3 regions of the Microbacterium sp. F01 genome follow, and region 3 is predicted to be linked to each of the others. Evidence: riboswitches for the same ligand, from Rfam matches in the RefSeq annotation. Region 3 holds a riboswitch; each other region holds the start of a gene.

What was found. A riboswitch is a leader RNA that binds a small molecule or an ion and turns the genes downstream of it on or off. The one in region 3 is predicted to bind thiamine pyrophosphate.
Region 1: it holds a riboswitch for thiamine pyrophosphate, as region 3 does, so the genes downstream of both, thiC (phosphomethylpyrimidine synthase ThiC) here and ACVN90_RS18735 (ECF transporter S component) in region 3, are expected to answer to the same signal.
Region 2: it holds a riboswitch for thiamine pyrophosphate, as region 3 does, so the genes downstream of both, thiM (hydroxyethylthiazole kinase) here and ACVN90_RS18735 (ECF transporter S component) in region 3, are expected to answer to the same signal.

Annotation. Positions count from the first base shown of each region.
Region 1 is NZ_CM149592.1:289,431-294,537, reverse strand. It holds gene thiE (thiamine phosphate synthase) at 1-536, shown strand, start outside; gene thiC (phosphomethylpyrimidine synthase ThiC) at 595-2,328, opposite strand; TPP riboswitch at 2,327-2,435, opposite strand; partial or broken gene ACVN90_RS01340 (alpha/beta hydrolase) at 2,572-2,865, shown strand; gene ACVN90_RS01335 (alpha/beta hydrolase fold domain-containing protein) at 2,958-3,488, shown strand; gene ACVN90_RS01330 (SulP family inorganic anion transporter) at 3,543-5,107, shown strand, end outside.
Region 2 is NZ_CM149592.1:3,084,235-3,089,341, reverse strand. It holds gene ACVN90_RS14205 (bifunctional hydroxymethylpyrimidine kinase/phosphomethylpyrimidine kinase) at 1-1,474, opposite strand, end outside; gene thiE (thiamine phosphate synthase) at 1,474-2,145, opposite strand; gene thiM (hydroxyethylthiazole kinase) at 2,142-2,960, opposite strand; TPP riboswitch at 2,951-3,045, opposite strand; gene ACVN90_RS14190 (DNA polymerase III subunit gamma and tau) at 3,176-5,107, shown strand, end outside.
Region 3 is NZ_CM149592.1:4,092,390-4,097,496, reverse strand. It holds gene ACVN90_RS18750 (aldo/keto reductase) at 1-729, shown strand, start outside; gene ACVN90_RS18745 (RbsD/FucU domain-containing protein) at 743-889, shown strand; gene ACVN90_RS18740 (D-alanyl-D-alanine carboxypeptidase family protein) at 907-2,538, opposite strand; TPP riboswitch at 2,576-2,685, shown strand; gene ACVN90_RS18735 (ECF transporter S component) at 2,678-3,322, shown strand; gene ACVN90_RS18730 (ABC transporter ATP-binding protein) at 3,324-4,799, shown strand; gene ACVN90_RS18725 (energy-coupling factor transporter transmembrane component T family protein) at 4,796-5,107, shown strand, end outside.

The DNA.
Region 1 (5,107 bases), 760 kb from region 3:
TGCGGGACAAGGCCGTCGAAGGCGGCGAGCAGCTCGAGCTGCTGGGCGTCCTCGCCGAAGCTGCCGCGCGCCACGACGCGCTCTGGTCCGTCAACGACCGCGCCGACATCGCCCGGGTCACGAGCGCCCCGGTGCTCCACCTGGGTCAGAAGGACCTTCCCGAGCGGCTCGTCCGGACGATCGTGGGGCAGCAGACCGTGGTCGGCAAGTCGACCCACACTCCCGAGCAGGTCGATGTCGCCGCCGTCGCGGACGACCTCGACTACTTCTGCGTCGGACCGGTCTGGGCGACCCCGACCAAGCCCGGTCGCGCCGCCGTCGGAACCGAACTCGTCCGCTATGCGGCGAGCACCGGCACGACGCGGCCGTGGTTCGCCATCGGCGGCATCGACCTGTCGAACATCGAGGAGGTCGTGGCAGCGGGTGCCCAGCGCGTGGTCGTCGTCCGGGCGATCACCGAGTCCGACGACCCCGCCGACAGTGCGCGGCGACTCCGGGCCGCCCTCCCGGCGGTGGTGCCGGTGGGGGCCTCCTGAACTCTCGGCGCCCCGCTCGGCCGAACCTTCGTCGTTCGGGTGAGCCATCTGCCGCCGCCTACGGCTCGCGCAGCGCCGGCACAGGAAGATAGACCCTCCCGCCGGATTCCCGGAACTCCGCCGACTTCTCCGCCATCCCGGTCGTGCGCGCAGACTCGCCGACGAGCCCGAACTGGTCGCGGATGTCCTGCGAGATCCGCATCGAGCAGAACTTCGGTCCGCACATCGAGCAGAAGTGCGCTGTCTTCGCCGGCTCCGCCGGCAGCGTCTCGTCGTGGAAGGCCTCCGCAGTGACCGGGTCGAGCGACAGCGCGAACTGGTCCCGCCACCGGAACTCGAACCGCGCCCTCGACAGCGCGTCGTCCCGCGCCTGCGCCCCCGGGTGCCCCTTCGCGAGGTCGGCAGCGTGCGCCGCGATCTTGTAGCTGATGACCCCGGTCTTCACGTCGTCCCGGTTCGGCAGCCCGAGGTGCTCCTTCGGAGTGACGTAGCAGAGCATCGCGGTGCCGTAGCGTGCGATCTCGGTCGCGCCGATCGCCGAGGTGATGTGGTCGTAGCCGGGGGCGATATCGGTCACGAGAGGGCCGAGCGTGTAGAACGGGGCGCCGTCGCACAGGTCCTGCTGGCGCTCGACGTTCTCGCGCACGAGGTGGAACGGCACGTGCCCGGGGCCCTCCACCATCACCTGCACGTCGTACTCCCACGCCCGCTTCGTCAGCTCGGCGAGCGTGTCGAGCTCCGCGAACTGCGCCGCGTCGTTGGCGTCCGCGATCGACCCGGGCCGCAGCCCGTCTCCCAGCGAGAATGCGACGTCGTACCGCGCGAAGATCTCGCACAGCTCGTCGAAGTGGGTGTAGAGGAAGTTCTCCTGGTGGTGGGCCAGGCACCAGCCGGCCATGATCGAGCCACCGCGCGAGACGATCCCCGTCACCCGCTCTGCTGTCAGCGGCACGTACCGCAATAGCACGCCGGCGTGGACGGTCATGTAGTCCACGCCCTGCTCGCACTGCTCGATGACGGTGTCGCGGTACACCTCCCACGTGAGCGCCGACGCGTCGCCGTTCACCTTCTCCAGCGCCTGGTAGATCGGCACCGTGCCGATCGGCACCGGCGAATTGCGCACGATCCACTCGCGCGTGGTGTGGATGTCATCCCCGGTCGACAGGTCCATGACGGTGTCGGCGCCCCAGGTCGTCGCCCACTGCAGCTTCGACACCTCGTCCGCGATCGAACTCGTCACCGCGGAGTTGCCGATGTTGGCATTGATCTTCACCAGGAACGCCTTGCCGATGATCATCGGCTCCGACTCCGGGTGGTTCACGTTGTTCGGGATGATCGCCCGTCCGGCCGCCACCTCGGAACGGACCAGCTCCACGTCGCAGTTCTCCCGCAGCGCGACGAACCGCATCTCCGGGGTGACCACGCCCGCGCGGGCGTAGTGCATCTGCGTGACTCTGCGCCCGGGCTTCGCCCGGCGCGGGCGGCGCTTCTCGCCTTTCCATTCGACGGATGCTGCGCCCCGCCGCACTGCGGAACGGCCGTCGTCGTGCAGATCGCGGTCGCGACCCGCGTATTCATCGGTGTCGTCGCGGGCGGCGATCCATTGCTCACGCAGCGGCTCGAGCCCCCGCACCGGGTCACTGCCAGGCCCCTGGGTGCGGTACACGATCACGGGTGCGTTGACCGAACCATCCGGCGACACGTTGAGCGAGATCTGGTCGACCGGCACGCGGATGTCGTGTTCGGTGTCGTGCAGGTGCGCGAGAACGCGCGATGAATGGACGGACTCCATGGAGGCGACTCCTACTTCCTTCGCCGGCATTACCCGGACAGGTTCGAACGGTCGCAGGCCGCGTCAGCCCGATCTCAGCCCTTGCGAGGGCACCCGTGTGGATAGCGCAACGCTACCGCACCTTCCGGCGCCGCCCCGCCCTCAGCGGCGCGGCGCGACCGGGAGCCGTACTGGACAATCTTGTCCGGTCAGGCTCTACGATGAAGCGGCGGGTCGACGCAGACCCGCGAGAACGGAGCAGGCATGGACATCTCGGCAGTGGATCCGGCACTGCGTGAGGCGACCGCGAAGGCACCGACCGTCGATCTCGAGAACAGCGCGGTGCGCTGGCTCGCAGCGACCGCGTCGTCGCTCATTCCCGGCAAGCGCGTGGACGGCGTGGAGCGCCGCACGCTCCGCCACGACGGCGTGAAGCTGCGGGTCTACACTCCTGCCCGGCCATCCGGAGCGGGGCTGCTGTGGATCCACGGCGGCGGGCTCGTGCTGGGCGCCGCCGCGATGGACGACGTGCACTGCGGCGAGACGGCGCGCGACACCGGGGTCACGATCGTCTCGGTCGACTACCGCCTCGCGCCGAAGCATCCGTTCCCCGCGCAGCGATCGACGACTGCTTCACCGGATGGCAGTGGATGCGCGCCAACGCGGAGGCTCTCGGCCTCGACACCGGGCGCCTCGCGATCGGCGGGCAGAGCGCCGGCGGCGGGCTCGCCGCAAGCCTCGTCCAGCGGGCGATCGACGCGGGCGACCCCGTCGCTGCACAGTGGCTGTTCTGCCCGATGCTCGACGACCGCACGGCCGCGGACCGCGGCCACGACGCCGCCGACCACTTCATCTGGAGCAACCGCTCGAACCGTGTCGGCTGGTCGTCGTATCTCGGCGCGGGCGTCGGGGCGCAGTCGCTCCCCCCGTACGCGGCGCCGGCACGCCGCGAAGACCTCAGCGATATGCCGCCGACCTGGATGTACACCTCCGACATCGAGCTGTTCCATGACGAGGACATCGAGTACGCGAACCGGCTCCGAGCGGCAGGCGCGGATGTCACCGTCGAGGTGGTCGGCGGTGCGCCGCACGGGTTCGAGGCGTGGGCATCCGACCACCCGATGGCGCGCAAGCTCTTCGCGACCGCCCGCGCCTGGCTCGAGGAGCGCCTCGAGCGCTGAGCGTCCTGGCCGGATTACTTGTCGGACGATTCGACATTGCGGTAAGACATGCCCATGGCGACGACAGGTGGTGAACGTCCGACCCGGGTTCCGCTCGTCGGCCAGCTCCGGTCCTATCAACGCGTGTGGCTGCGCGGCGACGTGATCGCCGGGGTCACGGTCGCCGCCCTCATCGTCCCGAAGAACCTGGGATACGCCGGCATCGCGGGGGTGCCGCTGCAGAACGGACTCTATGCGGCCGCGGCCGGCGCGATCTTGTACGCGATCTTCGGGACGAGCCGGCAGATCTCGATGGGTCCGAGTTCTGGTCTCGCGGCCGTTGCGGCCAGTGCCGTGCTCGCCGCCGGCATCGCCGGCGAGCAGGACGTCGCGTCGTTCGTCGCCGGCATCACGCTCGCCTCGGGCATCGTGTTCCTGCTGCTCGCCGTCTTCAGGATGGGCTGGATCGCCCAGTTCCTCTCGCGAGCGGTGGTGACCGGCTTCCTCTTCGGCGCCGCGATCGACGTCGTGATCGGCGAGCTCCCCAAGCTCACCGGAACCGAGACCACGGGCGCGAATCCGATCCAGGAACTGTGGTCGTGGTTCGGGACGCTGGACGCGGTGCACGGGACGACGGCGCTCGTCGGGGTCATCTCTCTCCTCGTCGTCTTCGGGCTCCGGGTGATCGCGCCGCGGGTTCCCGGCGCCCTGGTGCTCGTCGTGGGCGGGCTGCTGGCGTCGGCGCTGTTCGATCTCGGGGCCAAGGGAGTGGCGGTGGTCGGGGACGTGCCGGCGGGCCTGCCCGCGCTGCAGGTTCCGAACGGTCAGCTGCTGTGGGATCACGTGGGCACCGTCGCCGTCGCCGCCGTGGCGCTGGTCATGATCGGCTTCTCCCAGACGGCGGGCGACGCGCGCACGTTCGCGGCCAAGCATCGCTATCGAATCGACATCAACCAGGAATCCGTCGCGCAGTCGTTCGCCAACATCGGCTCCGGGCTTTTCCAAGGGATGCCGGTTTCCACCAGTCTCTCGGCGAGCTCGCTGAACGACCGCTCGGGGGCCAAGACGGGGCTGGCATCGCTGACCTCCGGCGTGACGGTGCTCCTGACGCTCCTGTTTCTGGCGCCGCTCTTCTCCGACTTGCCCAAGGCCGTCCTCGGTGCGCTGATCATCGAGGCCGTCGTCAGCGGCATGATGAATCTTCCGGAGATGCGGCGGCTCTTCCGGGTGAAGAAGGTCGACTTCTGGATCGCGATCACAGCCCTCCTCGCCACGGTGATCTTCGGCGTGCTCGCCGGCGTGATCATCGGCATCGGACTCTCGCTGATCTGGCTGATCGCCGTGGCCACTCACCCGCAGATGCCGACCCTCGGTCGCGAACGGGGCACGCAGGTGTTCCGCGAGGTCGAAACGAACCCGGGCGACGAGATCCTGCCCACCGTGTCGGTGGTCCGGTTCGACGGCGGCCTGTTCTTCGCCACCGCGGACGCACTGGAGGACCACCTGCGCGAGGTGATCCAGGCGAACCCGCGACTGACCGGGATCGTCCTGGACTGCGGGGGGATCAACTTCATCGATTCCCAGGGCGCGGCCTCGACGGCCGACATCGTGACCCTCGTCCGCGATGCGGGCGTCCAGCT
Region 2 (5,107 bases), 1.0 Mb from region 3:
ACGCCCGCGCGAAGAACTCCCGCTCGTGCTCCATCGACCGGGCGAAGGCCGCGTCCATCCGCGCGCGCTCGAGCGGTCCGGCCTCGCGCGCCGCAGCGTCGGCGATCTCGGTCGCGCGGGCGGTGGCCGCGGTGAACGCGGGGTCGGCGTACATCGCGAGCCAGTCGTCGTACGGGTGCGCGTCGTGGCGCCGGGCGGCGAGACGGATGCCGAGGTCGGTGTACAGCCAGAAGCACGGCAGGAGCGCCGCCACCAGCTCGCCGTACGAGCGGGCCGACGCGTGCAGGTGGTTCGTGTACGCGAGGTTCTGCGGCGCAGGGGCCACCGTCGCCGCGCCGAGGTGCGACTCGTGCAGCCGGCGCTCCTCGACGATCGAGGATTCGGCCGCCCGCGCCCAGAACGCCTGCTCCTCCGGCGTGGGCGCGATCGCGCTCGCCTTCGCGAGCACGCGGGAGTACTCGCCGAGGTAGATCGCGTCCTGAGCCAGGTAGCGCAGGAACGTCTCGCGCGACAGCGTGCCGTCGCCGAGCCCGCGCACGAACTCGAGGTCGTCGACGTCGGCGCGCACACCGGCCGCGGCATCCCACGCCAACGTCGACCATGACACTGCGGGGATGGATGCTGCGTCCCGGTGCTCGTGGAAGTGGTCGATCGGACCGTTCCCCTCGCCGACCCGCAGGCCGTGCGCGTGCGCGAGCGCCCCGGTGAGCCAGGTCTTGGCGCGCTCCAGCGCGTCCGGCCAGGACGCGCCTCCCGCGCGCAGCGTCGCCATCGCCGACGACAGCGAGCAGCCGGTGCCGTGGGTGTTGCGGGTCTCGACGCGCTCACCGGACACCTCGCGCACCGCGCCGTCCGCCGCAACGACGGCGTCGGGGCAGTCGGCGCCGTCGAGGTGTCCGCCCTTGAGCAGCACCGTCGTGCCGGTCTCGCGTGCGAGGGTCCGCGCGTCGTCGAGGGCCTGCGCCCACGTGGTCGCACGAGCGCGCCGAGTGAGAACCGCGAGTTCCGCGAGGTTCGGCGTGATGAGGTCGACCTCGCCGGCGAGCTCGCGCAGCGCCTCCTCTGCCGCGGGGTCCAGCAGCCGATCGCCGCTCGTCGCGACCATGACGGGGTCGAGCACGACGATCGGCGGGCGCACCCGGCCGAGCCACGCGCGCACGGTGCCGATGATCTCGTCGGATTGCAGCATCCCGATCTTCACCGCGTCGATCTCGACGTCGTCCGATACGGCGTCGAGCTGCGCGGCGAGGAACGCGGTCGGCGGAACATGCACCTCGCGCACGCCGCGGGTGTTCTGCGCCACGAGCGCGGTGACCACGGCCATGCCGTAGCCGCCGAGCGCGCCGATCGATTTGAGGTCGGCCTGCACCCCCGCGCCGCCGGTCGGGTCGGTGCCCGCGATGCTGAGCACGCGCGGGATCGCTGTCGCTCGAGCCGTGATCGGGGCGGGCACAGCCAGCGTGGTGTCGGTCATCACGCGACCCCCTCGAGGGAGGGGGCATCGGCGGCGCTGCGCAGCGCGCGCGCCGCAGCGGCGGGATCGTTCGCCCCGCAGATCGCCGACACCACGGCGATGCCGGCCGCCCCGGCGTCGCGGAGCGCCGCGACGTCCGGCTCGACCACGCCGCCGATCGCGACGCACGGCAGGTCCGTACCGGCCGCGAACGCCGCGAAGCCGTCCACGCCGAGCGCCGGCGGATGGTCGGGCTTCGTCGACGTCGGGCGGATCACGCCCACGCCGAGGTAGTCGATCGTGCAGTTGCGGGGCGAGGATGCCGCAGCCCGGTGCTCCGCGGAGTTCGCGGTCCATCCGATCACGGCGTGCGCCCCGAGGAGGCGGCGCGCGGTCTCGGGCGGCAGGTCGCCCTGGCCGAGGTGGACGCCGTCGACGCGGGCTCCGGCCTCCCGTGCCGCCACCGCGACGTCGACGCGGTCGTTGATGAGCAGCAGGCAGCGGCGGTCGATGACCTCCGACAGCGCGGTCGCCTGCCGGATGAGCTCACGAGCGGTCACCGACTTGGCCCGTAGCTGCACGACGTCGACGCTCGCGCCCGCCGCGGCGTCGACCACCGCGAGCAGCCGGTCGAACGGCAGCCGGTCGTCGGTCACGAGGTGCAGCGCGAGGCGTGCTCCGGGCCGGGTCATCGGATCGCCAGCACGTCGGCGAGGCGCGCGTCGAGCTCGGCCGGCTGAGCGGCCACGGCGTCGAGCGCATCCAGGAACGCGACGGCGAACGAGCCCGGTCCATCTGCGCGGGCGGCGGCCCGTTCCGATGCGACCGCATAGAGGACGGATGCCGCGACCGCCGCCTCGAACGGAGCGCAGACACCGACGAGCGCGGCCATCACCGCGCCGAGCGAGCAGCCGCCGCCGGTGATGCGGGTGAGGAGCGCGTCCCCGCCCGCGATCCGAACGACACGCTCGCCGTCGGTGACGAGATCGACCGGGCCCGACACGGCCACCACGCCGCGGGTGCGCAGCGCCAGCGATCGCGCGGCGCCGGCCGCAGCATCCGTTCCGTCCGTCGCGTCGACTCCGCGCCCGCCGCCGCCCTCACCGGCGACGGCGAGGATCTCGGAGGCGTTGCCGCGGACGATGGCGGGACGGTGCTCGAGCAGTTCGGCGGCGAGGGCCGTGCGCACGGGGAGGACACCGACGGCGACGGGGTCGAGCACCCACGGTGTGCCGGCACGCACCGCCTCGCGGGCGGCATCGCGCTGCTCGGCGGCGGGCGTGCCGAGGTTGACGAGCACCCCGTCGGCGACCCCGGCGAAGAGGCCGGCTTCGCCCGGGATGTCGCACATCGCGGGGGCGGCGCCCACCGCCAGGAGCGCATTCGCGGTGTAGTTCGTCACCACCGCGTTCGTGATGCACTGCACCAGCGGTGAGGCCTCCCGCAGCGCCGTCAGCGCGGCGGCGGGGGAGAGGGCGGACAGGTGTGCTTCGGTGCGCGCGTTCATCGCGACATCCCTTCGCTCGCATGATCGAGATCAGGTTCGACGGGTGTGTTCTCAGCCCGCTGTGCGGGCACCCCGTGTCACTGCGGAGCAATCTAGCAGGCGATCTCGACGTGCCGACGCCCTGTGTCGGCGTCGGCCCGGTGCGACTGCCGTCCCGGCCGGGAGCCTGCCCGAAGCACGGTCGCGATGTCGGCCCCACGCCGTAGGCTGGGGGAGTGACCACCGCCCTGTACCGCCGTTACCGGCCCGAGTCGTTCGGCGAGATGATCGGGCAGTCGCAGGTCACCGAGCCGCTCATGACCGCGCTGCGCGGCGACCGGGTCGGTCATGCGTACCTGTTCTCGGGCCCCCGCGGGTGCGGAAAGACCACGTCCGCCCGCATTCTCGCGCGCTGCCTCAACTGCGCGCAGGGCCCGACCGACACCCCATGCGGCACCTGCGACAGCTGCGTCGAGCTCGGTCGCGGCGGCGGCGGGTCGCTCGACGTCGTCGAGATCGACGCGGCGAGCCACAACGGCGTCGACGACGCCCGTGATCTGCGCGAGCGCGCGGTGTTCGCACCGGCCCGCGACCGCTTCAAGATCTTCATCCTCGACGAGGCGCACATGGTCACCCCGCAGGGATTCAACGCCCTGCTCAAGCTCGTGGAAGAGCCGCCCGACCACGTCAAGTTCATCTTCGCGACGACCGAGCCCGAGAAGGTCATCGGCACCATCCGCTCGCGCACGCACCACTACCCGTTCCGTCTCGTGCCCCCGGCGGCCATGCTCGAGTACGTCGAGCAGCTGTGCGCGCAGGAGGGCGTCGACGTCGAGCAGGGCGTGCTACCGCTCGTCGTGCGCGCGGGCGGCGGGTCGCCGCGAGACACGCTGTCGTTGCTCGACCAGCTGATCGCCGGCTCGGAAGACGCGAAGGTCACCTACGCCCGCGCGGTCGCGCTGCTCGGCTACACGCACGCCGAGCTGCTCGACGAGGTGATCGACGCCTTCGCCGCCTCCGACGCGTCGGCCGCGTTCGCCGCCGTCGACCGCGTGGTGCAGACCGGGCAAGACCCGCGCCGCTTCGTCGACGACCTGCTCGAGCGTCTGCGCGACCTCATCGTGGTGTCGGCGACCGGCCAGGGCGCGGCGGCGGTGCTGCGCGGAGTCTCGGCCGACGACCTCGCGCGCATGCAGCGTCAGGCCGACGCGTTCGGTCCGTCGCGGCTGTCGCACATCGCCGACCTCGTCATCGCGACCCTCGACGACATGACCGGCGCCACTTCGCCGCGCCTGCAGCTCGAGCTGATGGTCGCCCGCGTGCTGGCCCGCGGGGCAGGGGCCGTGCCGGCAGCGGCACCGGTCGCTGCCGCTGTGCCGGCCGCGACACCCGCGGCGGCGCCGGCGGTGTCGCCCACCGCCGCTCCGCCGGCCGGGAGTGCGACCGTGGCGCCCACGCCTGGTGCTGCGCCGGCTCCGGTCGCGCAACCCGCCGAGCCCGCGCCGGTGGCGGCGCCTCCTGTTCCCGCCGGCCCCGTCACGCTCGATCGCCTGCAGCAGGCATGGCCGCAGGTGCTCTCGCAGCTCGAGAACGTGAGCCGCTCGTCCTGGATGCTCGCCTCCGGCGCCCGCACCGTGGCACTCGACGACGACGTGCTCACGCTGGCGTTCGCGAGCCAGAGCGACGTCGCGAAGTTCAAGCAGCTCGCCGCCGGCAAGGGCCCCAGCGAAGATCTGCGCCAGGCGATCCTCGCCGTGCTCGGCATCCGTGTGAAGTACATCGCCCGCCACGACCCGTCGGGCGGTTCCGGCGGCGTCGGCGGGCCCGCGGGCCCGGGCGGAGTGGGAGGAGCGGACACGCCCGCGAGTTCTCCCGCCGGTCCCGGGCGCGAGACTCCGCGCCAGGCCGCCGCTCCCGAGGCTCCGGCGGCGGCACGCGCCACCGCAGCGGCACCGAGCGCGGCTGGTCCTTCGCGGGCTGCGGCGCCGCGTGCGTCGGCCCCGGCCGCACCGCGTGCGTCGGCCCCGGCCGCACCCCGAGCGAGTGCCCCGGCCTCGGCACCGGCATCCGCTGCCCCCGTGACCGACTGGGCCGTCGCGCCCATTCCGTCCGACGACGACGCCCCGCCGCCCGACCCAGGACCCGCCGCGTTCCCCGTCGAGACGCCG
Region 3 (5,107 bases):
GCCGGCCGCCTGCTCCGCCCCAACCCCGACGACGACGGGGGCCTCGACCTCGCCGCCGACTTCCACGTGCCGACGACGCTGCGCCGCGAGTGGGACTTCTCGGAGTCGGGCGTGCGCGCGAGCCTCGAGGAGTCGCTCGAGCGCCTCGGCCTCGACCGCGTGGACGTGCTCTACCTGCACGACCCCGAGCGGCACGACCTCGACCTGGCGCTGCGCGAGGCGTTCCCGGCACTCGAGCTGCTGCGCGCCGAGGGCGCGGTCGACGCGATCGGCATCGGCTCGATGGTGAGCGAGGCGCTCGCCGCGGCCGTCGAGAGCGCCGATCTCGACCTCATCATGATCGCCGGCCGGTACACGCTGCTCGAGCAGCCGGCCGCCGACGCCGTGCTGCCGGCCTGTCGCGCGAGAGGCACCGGGGTGGTGGCAGCATCCGTCTTCAACTCCGGTCTGCTCGCCAAGGACGAGCCGGAGCGCTCCGACCGCTATGAGTACGGACGCATGCCGGAGCCGCTGTGGGAGCGCCTGCAGGCGATCCTCGCCGTGTGCCGCGCGCACGACGTGCCGCTGCCGGCTGCGGCGGTGCAGTTCCCGCTCCGCGACGCCGCCGTGCGTTCGGTCGTCGTCGGCAGCAGTCGCCCCGAGCAGCTGCGCCGGAACGCGGAGCTCATGGCGATCGACATCCCGCCAGCACTGTGGGACGATCTGGCCGCCGCAGGCCTCATCCGCTGACGAAGGGATCCTCATGCTCGAGGGCATCAACCCGCTGCTGACCGGGGAGCTGCTGCTCCACCTGGACCGCATGGGGCACTCCGACGCGGTCGTGATCGCCGACGCGCACTTCCCGGCGTGGGCCATCGGTGCACGCGTCGTCGGGCACCCGTCCGCCTGAGCGCGCTCGGCGGTTCCTCAGCCGTTGAGACCGAAGAGATCCAGCGGGTGCGTGAGGCGCCACCACGGCGACGGCTCGGTGATCTCCGCCGCGAGCGTCAGGTCGACGGTGGCGGTGTCGAGCGGTCCGGTCACGCTGAGAGAGCCGACGACATCGCCGGCGCCGCGGCTGTCGCCCAGGCTGTACGTGGTCGCCACCGTGCCGCTGCCGCCGTTCCAGAGGATGACCGACGCGTCGCCCGACGTGACGATGTCGACCTTGTCGCCCCACAGCGTATCGACCTGGCCGGCCACAGTGCTCGCCGTCACCGAGGGCTTGGGCTGCAGCTCCGCCTCCATCTGCGCGTACAGCGCGCGGGAGGCGGCGAGGCGTGCCTCGTCGTCCGGCTGTCCGAGCACCGAGGCGTAGAGGCGCACGGTCTTGTCGCCGATCGTGACGTCCTTGGCAGACAGCAGATTCCAGGCGTCGAGCGTTCCCGTCTTGAGCCCCACGACGCCCGGATCGGCGAGGAGGCCGTTCGTGTTCTCGACGTGTCCGGCGCCGGGGAGGTCGACGGACTGCTTCGCGACGATCTCGGCGATGACGGGGTGGGCCAGGGCCTTCTGCGCGAGCGTCACCAGGGCTTCGGGGCTCGCGGCGTTGCGCGGGTCCATGCCGGTGGGCTCGCGGACCGTGATCCCGGGGACGCCGTGCGCGGTCAGCCAGGCGTTGGCGGCGGAGGCGTACACGGCGTCGGACGGCCAGATGCCCTGCGCCAGGCGGTCGGCGTAGTTGTTCGCCGAGCCGATCAGCATGCCCTCGAGCATCTGGTACTCGGTGAGCGAGCCGCCCACCGGGACGTCGAGCGCGGACTCGCCGCCTGCGCGGTACTGCCAGTAGCGCGAGCGGTCGGCGGACGTGAAGCGGTACTCCGGCCCCTGCTCGCCGACGGCGAGCGGCATCTCCTCGAGCACGACCAGCGCGGTCACGAGCTTGGTGATGCTCGCGATGGCGGCGGGGTCGGCCGTGGAGGCCAGCGTTCCCGGGATGCCGGCGACGGCCTCGGCGGCGCTTCCCTGACCCGGCCATGCGGGCGCCGCGGCGGGCGCCGCGATCGGCTGCACCTCCATCGCTGTCACGGTGGGCGCGACCGCGTGCAGCGGCCACAGCAGGGTCGTCGCCGCGTACGCGCCGACCACGGCCGCGATCGCAAGCGTGGGCACCACGACGGCGGCGCGGAACGGGGAGCGTCGCGGGGCGTCGGAGAGGAGATCGGCGTCGACCGCCACGTACGGTGTCGCCGCGGCCGACAGGTCGGCCGGTGCTGCGCCGTGTTCGACGACGGTTTCGTCGACCCAGGCCAGCGCGGTGCGACTGCCGGCGACGGTGGGGGCGGCGGTGAGGTCGACGTCGGACGGGTCGACCGGGTCCGTCGGGTTCCACGTCGCGACCGTGGGCACATCGGCGACGGGCACGGTCGCGATCGTCGGCGCGACAGCGGTCACGTCCACCGGAGCTGTGCTCGTCGGCGGGTAGACGGTGTCTGTCTCACCCGTCTGGATCGTGAGGATGCCGCCGTCCGGGGCATCGTCGGACGCCGGCGTCGAGACGGCACCGGTCTGCACGCGTCGCGCGCGACGCGTGGGTGCCGGGGTGTCGTCCGATGTCACCCACCCAAAATACCCGCTGAAGCGGCGGTATACTCGTCGCCACAACCACGGGAGTCCGGTGAGCCGGGCTGAGAGGAAGCGACCCACGCTTCGACCGTCGAACCTGATCCGGATCATGCCGGCGCAGGGAGGAGCTCATATGCACGCGTCCACGTCCGCATCCACCCCCCTCGCGGACCACTCGCAGCCCCCGCGCAGCCTCCGCTGGCGGGTCGTCGACATCGTCGTCGCGGCCGTGCTCGGTGTCGCGATCGGCCTCGTCTTCTGGCTCTGGAACACCGTCGGCGGCACCTGGTTCGTCGCGATGGACGGCCTCACCCCCGGCCTCGGCGGCATCGCCGTCGGCATCTGGCTCATCGGCGGCGTGATCGGCGGCCTCGTCATCCGCAAGCCCGGTGCGGCACTGCTGGTCGAGGTGATCGCCGCGCTGGTCTCGATGCTCATCGGCAACGTGTGGGGCGTCTCGACGCTCTTCTCGGGCCTCGTACAGGGCCTCGGCGCGGAACTCGTCTTCGCGATCTTCCTCTACCGTCGCTTCACGCTGCCCGTCGCGATGCTCGCCGGTGTCGGCGCCGCGGTCGGCGCCTGGGTGTTCGAGCTGTTCTACGGCAGCTCGCCGAACATCCTCAAGACCCTCGAGTTCAACGTCATCTACCTGGTGTCGCTGGCGGTCTCGGGCGCCCTTCTCGCGGGCGTCGTCGGCTGGTTCGCCGTGCGCGGGCTCGCCGCTACCGGCGCCCTCAACCGCTTCGCGGTCGGACGCGAAGCGCGCCGCGAGGTCTGACGTGAGGGCGACCCACCCGGCACGCATCACGGCGGCGGGCTGGGGCTGGCGCTACGGCGGGCGGCGGGCGCCAGCCGTCCACGACGTCTCGTTCACGATCGAGCCCGGTCAGCGCGTGCTCCTGCTCGGAGCATCGGGCGCGGGCAAGTCCACGCTCCTCGCCGGGATGGCGGGCCTCCTCGGCGGCGCCGACGAGGGCGACGAGACCGGCTCGCTCCTCATCGACGGCGAGCGGGCCGAAGCCCACCGCGGCCGCGTCGGGCTCGTGCTGCAGGACCCCGACGCCGGCGTTGTGCTGTCGAAGGTCGGCGACGACGTGGCGTTCGGCTGCGAGAACCTCGGCGTTCCGGCATCCGAGATCCCCTCCCGCGTGGCCGAGGCACTCGACGCCGTCGGGCTCGATGTGCCCCTCGCCCGTGCGACGAAGGCGCTCTCGGGCGGGCAGAAGCAGCGGCTCTCGCTCGCCGGCGTGCTCGCGATGCGGCCCGGCGTGCTGCTGCTCGACGAGCCCACCGCCAACCTCGACCCGGACGGCGTCCGCGAGGTGCGCGACGCCGTCGAGCGCGCGGTCCGCGAGACCGGCGCGACCCTCGTCGTGATCGAGCACCGCACAGCGGTGTGGGCCGACCTCATGGACCGCGTCATCGTGGTCGGCGCCGACGGCGGGCTCCTCGCCGACGGCACGCCGGCCGACGTGTTCGCGCGCCACGGCGCCGCGCTCGCCGCCGCGGGGGTGTGGGTGCCGGGCCGCCCGGTCGACCTGCCCGTGCTCGCGGCAGCGCCGGCCGACGCGCCGGCGGCGGTGGCGGCATCCGCTCTCTCGATCTCCCGTGACAGCCGCTCGATCGTGCGCGCGGGGCTCGACCTCGCCGTCCCACGGGCCGCGGCGACCGTGATCACCGGGCCCAACGGCGCCGGCAAGTCGACGCTCGCGCTGACGCTCGCGGGGCTGCTCCCTGAGGCGGCGGGCCGCGTCGAGGCGGCCCCGGAGCTGGCCGGCCGCTCGGGCCGCCGGCCCTCGAGGTGGACGTCGCGCGAGCTGCTCACACGCATCGGCACCGTGTTCCAGGAGCCCGAGCACCAATTCCTCGCGTCGACGGTGCGGGGCGAGCTGGGTATCGGGCCGCGGTCGCGCGGCGTCGACCCGGCCGCCGTCGACCAGATCGTCGACGAGCTGCTCGAGCGGCTGCATCTCGCGCCGCTCGCCGCCGCGAACCCGTTCACGCTGTCGGGCGGACAGAAGCGCCGGCTCTCGGTCGCGACCGTGCTCGCCGACGCGCCGCCGGTGATCGTGCTCGACGAGCCGACCTTCGGTCAGGACCGCCGCGGCTGGATCGAGCTCGTGCAGCTGCTGCAGTCCGAGATCGCCGCAGGCACGACGGTCGTCGCCGTGACCCACGACGAGGACGTGCTGCACCACCTCGGCGGCCACCGCATCGAGCTCGGCGCACCCCAGCACGCGGGGGTGGGATCGTGACCGCCGTCGACGCGCGCGCCGCCGACGTCGAGGCCGCGCCGCGGGCGTGGCTCGACGGTGTCAACCCCGTCACCAAGGTCGCGCTGGCCCTGTTGCTGTCGGTGCCGCTCTTCGCTTCGATCGACGCCACCAGCGCCCTCGTGGCGATCGTGCTCCAGCTCGCCTGCATCCCACTGACCGGCTTGGCGATCGTGACGGTGCTGAAACGGATGCTGCCCATCCTGGTCTTCGCGCCGGTCGCGGGTGTGAGCATGCTGCTGTACGCGGAGCCGGGTGGCACGGTCTACTGGTCGTTCTGGTACGCGACG